One region of the Streptomyces sp. NPDC090994 genome, then DNA from elsewhere that is predicted to be linked to it. Evidence: predicted binding sites of a transcription regulator. Region 1 holds the regulator's gene; the other holds the start of a gene.

Region 1 (3,926 bases):
GACCGCGTCCACCCCCGCCGCGCCGTACACCTCCGCCCCCGCGAACGCCGCCGCCCCGAAGACGTGGTCGAAGTGGGCGTGGGTCAGCGCGAGATGCGTCACACGCCGGCCGGCCAGCCGCTGCGCCTCGGTGCGCAGCCGCGCGCCCTCGCCCAGGCTCGACCCCGCGTCGACCACCAGCGCCGCGTCCCCGCCGACCACGAGCCCCGCCGTGCAGTCCCACACCGGCAGCCGGCGCCGCCCCACCCCGGCCGCCACCCGCTCCCAGCCCAGCTCTTCCCAAGTCACCGTCATGGCGGCGACGCTAACGGTGCGAGCCCGCCGGGGACGGCAGCACGGGGCGGCCCTTGCCGGGGGTGTACCCCACGGCCGTACACTGGGCCGGGGAAGTCTGGCACTCGCACGCGGTGAGTGCCAGGGCGGAAGTGGTCGGACGTGACCGGGAGGTGTGCGCGATGCTCAGTGAACGAAGGCTGCAAGTGCTGCGCGCCATCGTCCAGGACTACGTCGGCACCGAGGAGCCCGTCGGCTCCAAGGCCCTCACCGAGCGGCACAGCCTCGGCGTCTCCCCGGCGACCGTGCGCAACGACATGGCGGCGCTGGAGGAGGAGGGGTTCATCGCCCAGCCGCACACCAGCGCCGGGCGCATCCCCACCGACAAGGGCTACCGGCTCTTCGTCGACAAGCTCGCCGGGGTCAAGCCGATGACGGCCCCGGAGCGGCGCGCGATCCAGAACTTCCTGGAGGGCGCCGTCGACCTCGACGACGTGGTGGCCCGCACGGTGCGGCTGCTGGCGCAGCTGACCCGGCAGGTCGCCGTGGTGCAGTACCCGTCGCTGACCCGCTCGACCGTGCGGCACGTGGAGCTGCTCTCGCTGGCGCCCGCGCGCCTGATGCTGGTGCTGATCACGGACACCGGGCGGGTCGAGCAGCGCATGGTCGACTGCCCGTCGCCGTTCGGCGAGACCTCGGTGGCGGACCTGCGGGCGCGGCTCAACAGCCGGGTCGCGGGGCGCCGGTTCACGGACGTGCCGACGCTGGTCGAGGACCTCCCCGACGCCTTCGAGGCGGAGGAGCGCGGTACGGTCGCCACAGTGCTCTCCACGCTGCTGGAGACGCTGGTCGAGGAGAACGAGGAGCGGCTGATGATCGGCGGCACCGCCAACCTCACCCGCTTCGGCCATGACTTCCCCCTCACGATCCGGCCGGTGCTGGAGGCGCTGGAGGAGCAGGTCGTGCTCCTCAAGCTGCTCGGCGAGGCGAAGGATCCGGGCGTGACCGTACGGATCGGTCATGAGAACGCCCATGAAGGACTCAACTCCACGTCCGTCGTGTCGGTGGGCTACGGTTCGGGCGGCGAGGCGGTTGCCAAGCTCGGCGTGGTCGGACCGACCCGCATGGACTACCCGGGAACGATGGGAGCGGTACGCGCAGTGGCACGGTACGTCGGACAGATCCTGGCGGAGTCATAAGTGGCCACGGACTACTACGCCGTACTCGGCGTGCGCCGCGACGCGTCCCAGGACGAGATCAAGAAGGCGTTCCGGAGGCTCGCCCGCGAGCTGCACCCGGACGTCAACCCCGATCCGAAGACCCAGGAGCGGTTCAAGGAGATCAACGCCGCCTACGAGGTGCTGTCGGACCCGCAGAAGAAGCAGGTCTACGACCTCGGCGGCGACCCCCTGTCGCAGAGCGGCGGCGCCGGCGCCGGCGGTTTCGGCGCGGGCGGCTTCGGGAACTTCTCGGACATCATGGACGCGTTCTTCGGCACGGCGTCGCAGCGGGGACCCCGTTCGCGCACCCGCCGCGGCCAGGACGCGATGATCCGAATCGAGGTGGAGCTGGACGAGGCCGCCTTCGGTACGACCAAGGACATCCAGGTCGACACGGCCGTCGTCTGCAACACCTGCAACGGCGAGGGCGCGGCCCCCGGCACCTCGGCGCAGACCTGTGACATGTGCCGCGGACGCGGTGAGGTCTCGCAGGTCACCCGGTCCTTCCTGGGCCAGGTCATGACCTCCCGGCCCTGCCCCCAGTGCCAGGGCTTCGGCACGGTCGTGCCGACGCCGTGCCCCGAGTGCGCGGGCGACGGCCGCATCCGCTCCCGCCGCACGCTGACGGTGAAGATCCCGGCCGGTGTCGACAACGGCACCCGGATCCAGCTCGCGGGCGAGGGCGAGGTCGGCCCCGGTGGCGGCCCGGCCGGCGACCTGTACGTCGAGATCCACGAGCTGCCGCACTCCCAGTTCCAGCGCCGGGGCGACGACCTGCACTGCACGGTCACCCTCCCGATGACGGCGGCGGCGCTCGGCACCAAGGTGCCGCTGGAGACGCTGGACGGCCTGGAGGAGGTCGACATCCGGCCCGGTACCCAGTCCGGCCAGTCGATCCCGCTGCACGGCCGGGGCGTCACGCATCTGCGCGGCGGCGGCCGGGGCGACCTCATCGTGCACGTCGAGGTCCAGACCCCGACCAAGCTCGACCCCGACCAGGAGCGCCTGCTGCGCGAACTGGCCAAGCTGCGTGGCGAGGAGCGGCCCCAGGGGCAGTTCCAGCCGGGTCAGCAGGGGCTGTTCTCCCGGCTGAAGGACGCCTTCAACGGGCGTTGAGCGGACGGGTCGTTCTCGCGGCCGGAGGAGGCGTTCGACGGGCGCCGGCGCAGGTCCGTACGGCGGTGCGCGGAGCCCGGCCGGGGGGCGGACGGCCGGATTCGGTCCTGCCCGGAGGACATGGCACGATGCGGTCATGTCCTCCGCGCTGACCGATCTCTTCCCGTACCCGATCGTGCAGGCTCCCATGGCGGGCGGCGTCTCCGTGCCCCGGCTGGCCGCCGCCGTCTGCGAGGCGGGCGGGCTCGGCTTCCTGGCCGCCGGGTACAAGACGCCCGACGGGATGTACCAGGAGATCAAGCAGCTGCGGAGCCTGACGGGCCGCCCGTTCGGCGTGAACCTCTTCCTGCCGCAGCCGGAGACGGCCGACCCCGCGGCCATCGGCGTCTACGCCCACCAGCTGGCCGGCGAGGCCGCCTGGTACGGGACGGAACTCGGCGACCCGGACAGCGGCCGGGACGACGGCTACGAGACCAAGCTCGCCGTGCTGCTCGACAACCCCGTGCCGGTGGTGTCGTTCCACTTCGGCGTCCCCGGCCGCGAGGTGATCGACGCACTGCACCGCGTCGGCACCTTCGCCGTGGTCACCGCCACCACCGCCGACGAGGCCCGGGCCGTCGAGGAGGCCGGCGCCGACGCGGTGATCGCGCAGGGCGTCGAGGCCGGCGGCCACCAGGGCACCCACCGGGACGCCCCGGAGACGGACGGCTCCGGGATCGGGGTGCTGTCGCTGGTCGCCCAGGTGCGCGAGACGGTGAACCTGCCGGTCATAGCCGCCGGCGGCCTGATGCGCGGCGGCCAGATCGCCGCCGTCCTGGCGGCCGGCGCGAGCGCGGCCCAGCTCGGCACCGCCTTCCTCGCCACCGCCGAGTCCGGCGCGCACGCCCTGCACAAGGCCGCGCTGACCAACCCCCTGTTCGTCCGCACCCAGCTCACCCGCGCCTTCTCCGGACGCCCCGCCCGCGGCCTGGTCAACCGCTTCCTGCGCGAGCACGGCCCCTACGCCCCCGCCGCCTACCCGGACGTCCACCACCTCACCGCGCCGCTGCGCAAGGCGGCCGCGCAGGCGGGCGACCCGCAGGGCCTGGCCCTGTGGGCGGGGCAGGGCCACCGGATGGCCCGCGACCTGCCCGCCGGACAGCTCATGGAGGTGCTCGTGTCCGAACTCACCGCCGCCGGGGCGGCATTGTCGCACTACACCACCGGAGGAGCGGACCGATGACGGCACCGGTGTTCGTGGCCGACTCCCTCGACGGCCTGTCCGGCGGGGAGTACGTCCTCGACGGCCCCGAGGGACGGCACGCCGTCTCCGTGAAG
Region 2 (3,926 bases), on a different contig from region 1:
GAAGGGGCCACCCTCGGCGAGGTCATCGCCGATCTGGAGAAGAACCACACCGGCATCTCCGCCCGCGTCCTCGACGACCAGGGCAAGCTGCGCCGCTTCGTCAACGTGTACGTCAACGACGACGACGTCCGTTTCGAGCAGGGTCTGGAGACGGCCACCCCCGACGGGGCCGGCGTCTCGATCATTCCGGCCGTCGCGGGCGGCTGACGCGGTCACCCACCGTCCCCCGAATTGCCCCCTCCGCAATAGAAGCGGAGGGGGCAATTCCATGTGGTTGAGCGCGGTAGAGTTGGGGAACGCGCCGATGATCGCTAAAGCGTGAACTCCGAATTCCTGCCGTACGCCCGACCAGATGTAGCCAAACTGTGGGCGTACTTTGCGGCTTTTGTGGCCTTTGCGTGGCCCGACTTGCCCCGGATTCCTGCGATTTCTCGCCATATTCCGGACCGCTCCCGTCCAGATTTCTCGTCCAATTGACCTGTTGCAGAGGGCAGTTGGACAGATACATTCGGCCGCGGTCGACGCGTTCCGGCGCACGCCTCCAGAGCCTTTCGGGGGCGAGGTCTGACCCGGGTCCGCGAAGTGCGGGTCTGTGCAAGGGCCAGTAATAGGGGAGTTAGGCATGGCTCAGGGCACCGTCAAGTGGTTCAACGCGGAGAAGGGGTACGGCTTCATCGCGGTCGACGGTGGTGCGGATGTTTTCGTCCACTACAGCGCGATCCAGATGGACGGCTACCGCACCCTTGAAGAAGGCCAGCGGGTCGAGTTCGAGATCTCGCAGGGCCAGAAGGGCCCGCAGGCCGACATGGTCCGCGTCACTGCCTGATACGCGCGACCACCGCAGCGAAGGTCTTCTCCGGAGGGCCCGCGTCTCACCGAGGCGCGGGCCCTCCGGCATGTCCGACCCCTGCCCGGCCCCTGCCCGGCCCTGTCCGGAGCGTGCCCGGGCCGTGTTCGCGGGCGGCTGAGCGCCGCCCCCGATCCGGGGGAGGCGCTTGCACTCGCAGGGGTCGAGTGCTAATCATTGCGTTAGCACTCTGAAGGTGAGAGTGACAACGAAGGACCGGGTCGGTGAGGCCCGCGGGCCGCCGTGGGGAAGGAACCACGAGGCCGGCGAGCCGTCCGTCGCGGGCGCGGGCGCGGTCCGAAGGAATCACCCCCAGTCCTGGAGGGACCACTTCACATGGCCAAGATCATCGCGTTCGACGAGGAGGCGCGGCGCGGCCTCGAGCGCGGCATGAACCAGCTCGCGGACGCCGTCAAGGTGACGCTCGGCCCCAAGGGCCGCAACGTCGTCCTCGAGAAGAAGTGGGGCGCCCCCACGATCACCAACGATGGTGTCTCCATCGCCAAGGAGATCGAGCTCGAGGACCCGTACGAGAAGATCGGCGCCGAGCTGGTCAAGGAAGTCGCCAAGAAGACGGACGACGTCGCCGGTGACGGTACGACCACCGCGACCGTTCTCGCCCAGGCCCTGGTGCGCGAGGGTCTGCGCAACGTGGCGGCCGGCGCCAACCCGATGGCTCTGAAGCGCGGTATCGAGAAGGCCGTCGAGGCCGTCTCCGCCGCCCTCCTGGAGCAGGCGAAGGACGTCGAGACCAAGGAGCAGATCGCCTCCACGGCCTCCATCTCCGCCGCCGACACCCAGATCGGCGAGCTGATCGCCGAGGCCATGGACAAGGTCGGCAAGGAAGGCGTCATCACCGTCGAGGAGTCCCAGACCTTCGGTCTGGAGCTGGAGCTCACCGAGGGTATGCGCTTCGACAAGGGCTACATCTCGGCGTACTTCGCCACCGACATGGAGCGTATGGAGGCCGTCCTCGACGACCCGTACATCCTGATCGCCAACTCCAAGATCTCCAACGTCAAGGACCTGCTCCCGCTCCTGGAGAAGGTCATGCAGTCGGGCAAGCCGCTGCTGATCATCGCCGAGGACGTCGAGGGCGAGGCCCTGTCGACCCTGGTCGTCAACAAGATCCGCGGCACCTTCAAGTCCGTCGCCGTCAAGGCCCCGGGCTTCGGCGACCGCCGCAAGGCCATGCTCGGCGACATCGCCATCCTCACGGGCGGCGAGGTCATCTCCGAGGAGGTCGGCCTCAAGCTGGAGAACGCGACCCTGGACCTCCTGGGCCGCGCCCGCAAGGTCGTCATCACCAAGGACGAGACCACCATCGTCGACGGCTCCGGCTCCGCCGACCAGGTCGCCGGCCGGGTCAACCAAATCCGCGCCGAGATCGAGAACAGCGACTCGGACTACGACCGCGAGAAGCTCCAGGAGCGCCTGGCCAAGCTCGCGGGCGGCGTCGCGGTCATCAAGGCCGGTGCCGCCACCGAGGTGGAGCTCAAGGAGCGCAAGCACCGCATCGAGGACGCCGTGCGCAACGCCAAGGCGGCCGTCGAGGAGGGCATCGTCGCCGGTGGTGGCGTGGCCCTGCTCCAGGCCTCCCAGGTCTTCGAGAAGCTGGAGCTGGACGGCGACGAGGCGACCGGCGCCAACGCCGTGAAGCTCGCGCTGGAGGCCCCGCTGAAGCAGATCGCCGTCAACGGTGGTCTCGAGGGCGGCGTCGTCGTGGAGAAGGTCCGCAACCTCACCGTCGGCCACGGCCTGAACGCCGCGACCGGTGAGTACGTCGACATGATCGCCGAGGGCATCATCGACCCGGCGAAGGTGACCCGCTCTGCCCTGCAGAACGCCGCCTCCATCGCCGCGCTGTTCCTCACCACCGAGGCCGTCATCGCCGACAAGCCGGAGAAGGCGGGCGCCGCCCCGGCCGGCGGCGGCATGCCGGGCGGTGACATGGACTTCTGATCGACCCCGAGGGTTGATCGAGCGTCCTTCGTGCCGAGGGCGGCACCCCCTGTTGTTCCGACAGGGGGTGCCGCCCTCGGGCGTTTTTCCCTGGCCCCGGCGGCCACTGTGAGCCGGGTCACGGAGCGGAGGCGGCAGGAATGCCGTGAGCGGAGAGACGGGTTGTGCGGAGGGCCGCGTGTTGTATGCGTGTGCACATACCGTCCGGTTCCCCCCTCACGCCAAGGAGCCCCCCGTGACCGACGCCGCCTCCCGCGCCGCCGAGATCCTCTCCCGGCCCACCACCATCAACGGCCTGACCGTGCCGAACCGCATCGCGATGGCGCCCATGACCCGGATGTTCTCGCCGGGCGGTGTCCCGGGCGAGGACGTGGTGTCGTACTACGCCCGACGCGCCGCCGCCGGCGTCGGACTGATCGTCACGGAGGGGACGTACGTCGGTCACCCCTCCGCCGGGCAGAGCGACAGCGTGCCGCGGTTCCACGGGGAGGAGCAGCTGGCCGGGTGGGCGAAGGTCGCCGAGGCGGTGCGCGCGGCGGGCGGCGCGATCGTGCCGCAGCTGTGGCACATCGGGATGGTGCGCAACGACGGGGAGCCGCCGTTCGCCGACGCCCCGGCCGTCGGGCCGTCCGGGCTGCGGCTCGGGGCGGACGAGGTCACCGGCAAGGCGATGACGCAGCAGGACATCGACGACGTGGTCGCCGCGTTCGCGCAGGCCGCCGCCGACGCCGAGCGCATCGGGTTCCACGGGGTCGAGATCCACGGCGCGCACGGCTACCTCGTCGACCAGTTCCTGTGGGAGGGCACCAACCGCCGTACCGACGCCTACGGCGGGGACCCGGTGGCCCGTACGAAGTTCGCCGCGGAGATCGTGGCGGCGGTGCGGGAGCGGGTCTCGGCGCGGTTCCCCGTCATCTTCCGGTTCTCGCAGTGGAAGTCGGACAACTACGACGCCCGTCTCGCCCGGACCCCCGAGGAGCTGGACGCGATCCTCGCGCCGCTCGCCGCCGCCGGTGTCGACGCCTTCCACGCGTCCACGCGGCGCTACTGGCTGCCGGAGTTCGACGGCTCCGACCTCAACCTGGCGGGCTGGACGAAGAAGCTGACCGGCAAGCCC

What was found. The regulator HrcA, encoded in region 1, represses chaperone genes, less so after heat shock. The targets are predictions, from matches to a motif close to TTNGCACTCNGNNNNNCNGAGTGCNAA.
Region 2: a site for HrcA is predicted at 1,030-1,056, ahead of groL (chaperonin GroEL). Genes of this name have one in related genera too.

The regions. Positions count from the first base shown of each region.
Region 1 covers NZ_JBIVWS010000010.1:61,716-65,641, forward strand. Annotated here, with positions in the region: gene ACIQR3_RS21480 (MBL fold metallo-hydrolase) at 1-294, opposite strand, end outside; gene hrcA (heat-inducible transcriptional repressor HrcA) at 456-1,472, shown strand; gene dnaJ (molecular chaperone DnaJ) at 1,473-2,609, shown strand; gene ACIQR3_RS21495 (nitronate monooxygenase) at 2,746-3,831, shown strand; gene ACIQR3_RS21500 (16S rRNA (uracil(1498)-N(3))-methyltransferase) at 3,828-3,926, shown strand, end outside.
Region 2 covers NZ_JBIVWS010000004.1:399,076-403,001, reverse strand. Annotated here, with positions in the region: gene ACIQR3_RS12000 (ubiquitin-like small modifier protein 1) at 1-207, shown strand, start outside; gene ACIQR3_RS11995 (cold-shock protein) at 623-826, shown strand; gene groL (chaperonin GroEL) at 1,184-2,809, shown strand; gene ACIQR3_RS11985 (NADH:flavin oxidoreductase) at 3,045-3,926, shown strand, end outside.